2 regions of the Stenotrophomonas sp. YJH_SMC_10 genome follow, and region 1 is predicted to be linked to the other one. Evidence: riboswitches for the same ligand, from Rfam matches in the RefSeq annotation. Region 1 holds a riboswitch; the other holds the start of a gene.
The links. Region 1 has a riboswitch for glycine ahead of gcvP (aminomethyl-transferring glycine dehydrogenase). Riboswitches for the same ligand answer to the same signal wherever they lie in the genome.
Positions count from the first base shown of each region.

Region 1 (3,398 bases):
TCGATCAGTTCCTTGTAGCCCAGCGCCTGGTCGGCCGGCACCAGCGGATGGATCTGCGAGAACTCCGGCCAGGTCACCGGGATCATCTCGGCGGTGGCGTTGAGCTTCATCGTGCACGAGCCCAGCGGGATCATCGTGCGGTCCATCGCCAGGTCCTTGTCGGCCAGCGAACGCAGGTAGCGCAGCAGTTCGTGCTCGCTGTGGTGGGTGTTGAACACCGGATGGGTCAGGAACGCGGACTGGCGCAGCAGGCCGGCCGGCAGTGCGTCGGCGGTGCTGGCATCCAGCGCATCGATGTCGGCCTGCGCGCCGAACACGGCGGCCAGCGCGACCACGTCGGCGCGGGTGGCGGTCTCGTCCAGGCTGATGCCGACCGAGTCGCTGTCGATCGCGCGCAGGTTGTAACCGGCGGCGCGAGCCTTGGCGTGGATCTCATCGGCATGCACGCCGCTGATGTGCAGGGTATCGAAGAAGTCGCCACCGACCTGCACGCCGGCCTTGCGCAGCGCCGCGGCCAGGATCGAGGCCAGGCGGTGGGTGCGGCGGGCGATGCGGGTCAGGCCTTCCGGGCCGTGGTAGACGGCATACATCGAGGCCATCACCGCCAGCAGGACCTGTGCGGTACAGATGTTGGAGGTGGCCTTCTCGCGGCGGATGTGCTGCTCGCGGGTCTGCAGGGTCAGGCGATAGGCCGGGTTGCCCTGGGCATCGATGGAGACACCGATCAGGCGGCCCGGCATCGAGCGCTTGTAGGCGTCACGGCAGGCCATGAACGCGGCGTGCGGGCCGCCGAAGCCGAACGGCACGCCGAAACGCTGGCTGTTGCCGACCACGATGTCCGCGCCCCATTCGCCCGGTGCGGCCAGCAGGGTCAGCGCCAGCAGGTCGGTGGCCACGGCCACCAGGCCGCCGCGTGCGTGCACGGCCTCGACCAGGGCCTTGTAATCGCCGATCTGGCCGAAGGTGTCCGGGTACTGCAGCAGCAGGCCGAAGGCTTCTGCTTCCAGTGCCTCGGCCGGGGTGCCGACGCGCAGCACGATGCCCATGGGCTCGGCGCGGGTGCGCAGCAGTTCCAGTGTCTGCGGGTGCACGGCATCGTGCACGAAGAAGGTGTCCGACTTCGACTTGGCGGAACGCTTGGCCAGGGTCATCGCTTCGGCCGCTGCGGTCGCTTCGTCCAGCAGCGACGCGTTGGCGATTTCCATGCCGGTGAGGTCGGCGCACAGGGTCTGGAAGTTGATCAGCGCTTCCATGCGGCCCTGCGAGATTTCCGCCTGGTACGGGGTGTAGGCGGTGTACCAGGCCGGGTTTTCCAGGATGTTGCGCAGGATCACGTTCGGCGTGTGGGTACCGTAGTAGCCCTGGCCGATGAAGCTGCGCAGCACGGTGTTCTTGTCGGCGATCGCACGGATCTTCGCCAGTGCCTGCACTTCGGTCATCGATTCGGGCAGTGCCAGCGGTGCCGGCGACTTGATCTTGGCCGGCACGATGGCATCGGTCATCGCATCCAGCGACGCGTGGCCGACGACGTCGAGCATCTGCGCGATCTCGGCATCGTTGGGGCCGATGTGGCGCTCGACGAACGCATTGTGGTGCTCGAGCTCACGCAGGGAAGGGGTGTTCTGGGACATGGCGAAGGATCCGTCAGGAAAGGGCACACGCACGGGCACAAGCCGCCGGTCGGCGGTCTGCGGGGCGCCCCTCTGTCCTTTTGCCTGAGAGTTTGGAAGCGCGGAAAACCGCGGCTTCGTGCCCCTTCGGCGCCGGATCGAACCGGTCTCTCCAGAGTTCTGTTACGGGTGGTATCGGGCCTGAGCGATTACGGGCGTTGCGCCTTCGGCAGCGGTGTTCCGCTTCTCCCACCGTGTTGCCCGCCGATTATAGCCCGTTGCGGGCCCGCCGGCCGCCTCCGGGGCCGGCCGCCGCGCCTGAATGGCCGATGGCCCGGCCATGCGTTTTGTGCACCGCTGCATGGCATCGGGCGCGATCCCCACCTATCATGGCCGGATACCCGAATTCATCTGGCGCCGTCCCTGCAGAAGGGGGACCGGCGCCCGCCGTGCGTGCCACGCATGGTCCTGCCGGACGCCTTCATCATGACCGCCGCTGCTGCTCCCTCCACCCGCCGCATGGCCCTGCTGCTTGCCGGCCTGGCCATGTTCGGCCCGTTCTCGATCGACACCATCTTCCCGGCCTTCCCGCAGCTGGCGCAGCGCCTGGCGGTGGACGAGGTGGCGGTGCAGCAGACCATCAGCGTCTACCTGCTGTTCTACGGCCTGATGAGCCTGGCGCACGGCCCGCTGTCCGATGCGTGGGGCCGCAAGCGGGTGATCCTCGGTGGCCTGGTGGTCTTCGCCGGCGCCTCGGTGGGCTGCGCGCTGTCCACCGACCTGACCACGCTGCTGGCGTTCCGCGCGCTGCAGGGCCTGTCTGCGGGCGTCGGCATGATCGTCGGCCGCGCGGTAATCCGCGATCTCTACCATGGCCACGATGCGCAGCGGTTGATGAGCCAGGTATCGATGCTGTTCGGCATCGCACCGGCGATCGCGCCGATCATCGGCGGCTGGATCCTGCTCAGTGGCGCGGGCTGGCCGCTGATTTTCTGGTTCCTGGTGGTGTTCTCGCTGGTCCTGCTGGTCGCCACCGCACGCTACCTGCCGGAGACCCATCCGCTTGCAGCACGTGTGCCGCTGTCGCCGCGCGTGCTGCTGCGCGACTACGTGCGCATCGGCTTCAACCCACGCTTCCTGCGCCTGGCGCTGGCTGGCAGCATCGGCTTCGGCGGCATCTTCCTCTACATCTCCTCGGCGCCGGTGTTCGTGATGCAGCACCTGCACCTGGGCGAGGGCGGCTTCGCCTGGCTGTTCATTCCCACCATCGGCGGCATGACCACCGGCTCGTTCCTTTCCGGGCGCATGGCCGGGCACACCACGCCCACACGGCAGGTGTCCATCGGCTTCGGCCTGTGCGCGCTGTCGGTGCTGCTGAACGTCGGCTACGTGGCGCTGTCGCCGCAGTTCGTGCTGCCGTGGGCAGTGCTGCCGATCTTCCTCGGTGGCATGGGCATGGCGCTGATCTTCCCGATCCTGGCGCTGGCGGTGCTGGACATGTACCCGCACCAGCGCGGCCTGGCCTCGTCGCTGCAGGCGTTCGTGCAGCTGATGATCAGCACCGTGGTGGCCGGCGTGGTGTCGCCGCTGCTGAGTGCCAGCCCGCTGCACCTGGCGTTGGGCCAGGCCGGGTTCTTCGGCGCCGGCTTCGTGTTCTGGTACTGGGAACACCAGCGCGAACGCGCGGCGCAGGCGGCCTGCACGGGCCATTGAGCAGCACGCAGGGGTAGGGCGGGCGGTGGCGCCCGCAACGCTTGCGACGGAAAATCACCGGACTAGGCTGGACAC
Region 1 covers NZ_JCAFUS010000001.1:48,353-51,750, forward strand. The annotation lists gene gcvP (aminomethyl-transferring glycine dehydrogenase) at 1-1,631, opposite strand, end outside; glycine riboswitch at 1,694-1,796, opposite strand; gene AC5P9C_RS00215 (multidrug effflux MFS transporter) at 2,097-3,323, shown strand.

Region 2 (3,398 bases), on a different contig from region 1:
CACACCGACGACCTGCGTATCCGCACCATCGAACCGCTGACACCGCCCGCCCAGCTGCTGGCGATGCTGCCCTGTGACGATGAAGCTTCCGACACCGTCAGCGCCTCGCGCGCGGCCCTGCACCAGATCCTGCACGGCCGTGACGACCGCCTGGCCGTGGTGGTGGGCCCGTGCTCGATCCATGATCCCAACGCCGCCATCGAGTACGCCCAGCGCCTCAAGCCGCTGCGCGATGCACTGGCCGGCGAACTGGAAATCGTCATGCGCGTCTACTTCGAGAAGCCGCGCACCACGGTGGGCTGGAAGGGTCTGATCAATGATCCGGACCTGGACGGCAGCTTCAGGATCGACAAGGGCCTGCGCATCGCCCGAGGCCTGCTGCGCGACATCAACAAGCTCGGCCTGCCGGCCGGTGTCGAGTTCCTCGACGTGATCTCGCCGCAGTACATCGCCGACCTGGTGGCGTGGGGCGCGATCGGCGCGCGTACCACCGAAAGCCAGGTGCATCGTGAGCTTGCCTCGGGGCTGTCGTGCCCGGTCGGCTTCAAGAACGGCACCGATGGCAACGTCAAGATCGCCGCTGACGCGGTGGGGGCGGCGTCCAATCCGCATCACTTCCTGTCGGTCACCAAGCAGGGCGGCACCGCCATCGTGTCGACCACCGGCAACCCGGATTGCCACGTGATCCTGCGCGGCGGCAAGCAGCCGAACTATGACGCAGGCAGCGTCGGCGAGGCCTGCCAGGTGCTGGCCAAGGCCAAGCTGCCGACCCGGCTGATGATCGATGCCAGCCATGCCAACAGCCTGAAGAACCCGGAAAACCAGCCGAAGGTGATCGACGACATCGCCGCTCAGCTGGAAGAGGGCGAACAGCGCATCGTCGGCGTGATGATCGAGAGCCATCTGGTCGGTGGCCGCCAGGAACTGGTGGAAGGCCAGCCGCTGGTCTACGGGCAGAGCATCACCGATGGCTGCATCGACTGGGATACCACGGTGACGGTGCTGGAGCGACTGGCTGCTGCCGTGCGCGCCCGTCGTGACGTAAAGGTGTCCGAAGCGGCCTGATGGAAGCCGCCTGAGCGCGGCACGTGTGTGGATGGCGGCCAGCGCCTGCGGGGGTGCGGCCGCGATCAGGGCCGGTCGGAGTTGGAGACCGGCCCATCTGCACCGGCGATGCGCCTGGCGCTGCGCATGAGCGACAGCGCCAGGTCCATCGCCGGGGTGGTGCGGGCCCGGCGAACACGCTCCTCAATGCACTTCGTCGTGGTACACGAACTTCGGCATTTCCCAGCGGTAGTGGATCGCCAGCAGGCGCAGCGCGAAGCCGCCGCCCAGGCAACACAGGATCGCGGTGGCGTCGGCCACGCCCCAGTGCAGCAGCAACAGGTACGCCGCGCCGGTCAGCAGCGCGATGATCGCGTACAGCTCCTTCTGGAAGATCAGCGGCACCTCGTTGCAGAGGATGTCGCGCAGCACGCCGCCGAACGCGCCGGTCAGCATGCCGGCGATCAGCACGATCGGCATCGCATGGCCGGCTTCGCGCGCGATCGAGCAGCCGATCAGGGTGAAGGCGATCAGGCCCAGTCCGTCGAGCACCAGGAACGTGCGGCGGAAGTGGTGCATCCAGCGCGCCACCCAGGTGGCGATCAGCGCCGCGCATACGGTGAAGCCCAGGTACTCCGGATGCTTCACCCAGCCCAGCGGGTAGTGGCCGAGCAGGATGTCGCGCAGGGATCCACCACCGAGGGCGGTGACGCAGGCGATCATGACCACGCCGAACAGGTCCATGCGGCGGCGGCCGGCGGACAGTGCGCCGGTCATGGCTTCGGCGGAAATGGCAATGAGGTAGATGATGGACAGCAGCATGGGACAGGCTCCGGGCGCGGTGGGGCCGGCCATGCGCGACGACCGCCACTGCCTGCGCAATGACGGGATGACGATGACCGGTGCCGCTCCCGCTGTCCTTTTGCCTGAGAGTTCAGCGGCATGGGCCGCGTGCCCCTTCGGCGGATCGTCCCGGGCGTGCCCGGTGACCTCTCTCCAGCTCGGCGAGTCGAATGCATGGTTGGTGGGATTCCAGCCCACCGGCCTGAGCGATCATGGGAGCCTGCGCCTTCGGCGGGCGCCAGCGCGGCGCCTCTCTCCTGCATTCGGCGGCCAGTATATCCGCTGCAGTGCAGCACGGCATAATCCAGGCCATGGCCCCGTCCGTCCGCCCGTGGTTCCTGTACCTGCTTGAATGCCGCGATGGCAGCTACTACGCCGGCATCAGCACGGACGTGGACGCGCGTTTCGCCGCCCACCAGGCCGGCAAGGGCGCGCGCTACACGCGGGCACGGCCACCGCTGCGCGTGCTGGCCGTGCGCGAATACCCGGACCGGGCCGCCGCCTCACGCGCCGAGTGGCAGCTCAAGCAGCAGCCCCGCGAGCGCAAGCTGGCCTGGCTGCAGGAACCGGTCGAGACGCTTCTGTAGATCCACGCCCTGCGTGGATGGGCTACCCGGCCCATGCGATGATCGCCCCGCGCCCAGAGCTGGAGACCCGGATGTCGACGATCGCCCTGCTGTTCGCTCTTTCCGCAGCAACGAGCTCTGCCGCCGACCCGGCCACCCTCGCGGCCATCGAAGCCACCTGCCACGACTACGTCGATGGCCAGCTGGAGGCCGACCCGCAGCGGGTCGCCCACTCCCTGCATCCGGACCTGGCCAAGCGCGCGGTCCTCGGCGATACACCCGACGAACGCCTCGGCCTGCGCCGGATGTCGAAGGAAGAACTGGTCTCGTTGACGAAGCAGGGCGCGTTGAAGACCCCGAAGGATCAATGGGATCGCCGCTGCACGGTGCTGGACGTGACCGGCAACGCGGCCTCGGTGCGGCTGGAAACCCCGTGGTTCGTCGACTACTTCCACATGGGGCGCTTCGGCCAGCGCTGGGTCATCGTCAACGCGCTGTGGTACCCGAAACCGAAGGCGCAGTGAGCGATGCGTGCCGCCGGCAACGCATGGATCTCCGTCGTCGTGCTGGTCGCCGGTATCGCGCTGCTGCCTGGCCTGCTGTATCTGCTAGGGCTGGCATTGGTGGACGGTCGGCCGAAGCCGGCGGACCGCGTGCCCAGTGGTGTGGCCGCATGCAGCGGTGAACCACGGGCGGGATACCAGCCGATGAATCCCTGGCACTTCACTGCCCAGTTCTTCGACAAGGACGGAATGAAGAAGAAGGTGCCTGAAGTGGAGCGGGAGGCCTTCTGGATTGCCCGGCGCCACCTGTGGCGGCAACCACAGCGCGGCATGCTGCGCTGGCATCTCAGCAGTACCGCATTGACGATCTGGATCACCCGGCATTGGAGTACCGCGCAGATTGCCGATACTGCGAGAAAGGAGGATTTCTGCCGGACCTGGT
Region 2 covers NZ_JCAFUS010000005.1:36,990-40,387, reverse strand. The annotation lists gene AC5P9C_RS08825 (3-deoxy-7-phosphoheptulonate synthase) at 1-1,065, shown strand, start outside; gene AC5P9C_RS08820 (trimeric intracellular cation channel family protein) at 1,249-1,866, opposite strand; glycine riboswitch at 1,951-2,054, opposite strand; glycine riboswitch at 2,068-2,157, opposite strand; gene AC5P9C_RS08815 (GIY-YIG nuclease family protein) at 2,199-2,474, shown strand; gene AC5P9C_RS08810 (nuclear transport factor 2 family protein) at 2,546-2,977, shown strand; gene AC5P9C_RS08805 (hypothetical protein) at 2,981-3,398, shown strand, end outside.
Region 2: another riboswitch for glycine. It lies ahead of AC5P9C_RS08820 (trimeric intracellular cation channel family protein); the one in region 1 lies ahead of gcvP (aminomethyl-transferring glycine dehydrogenase).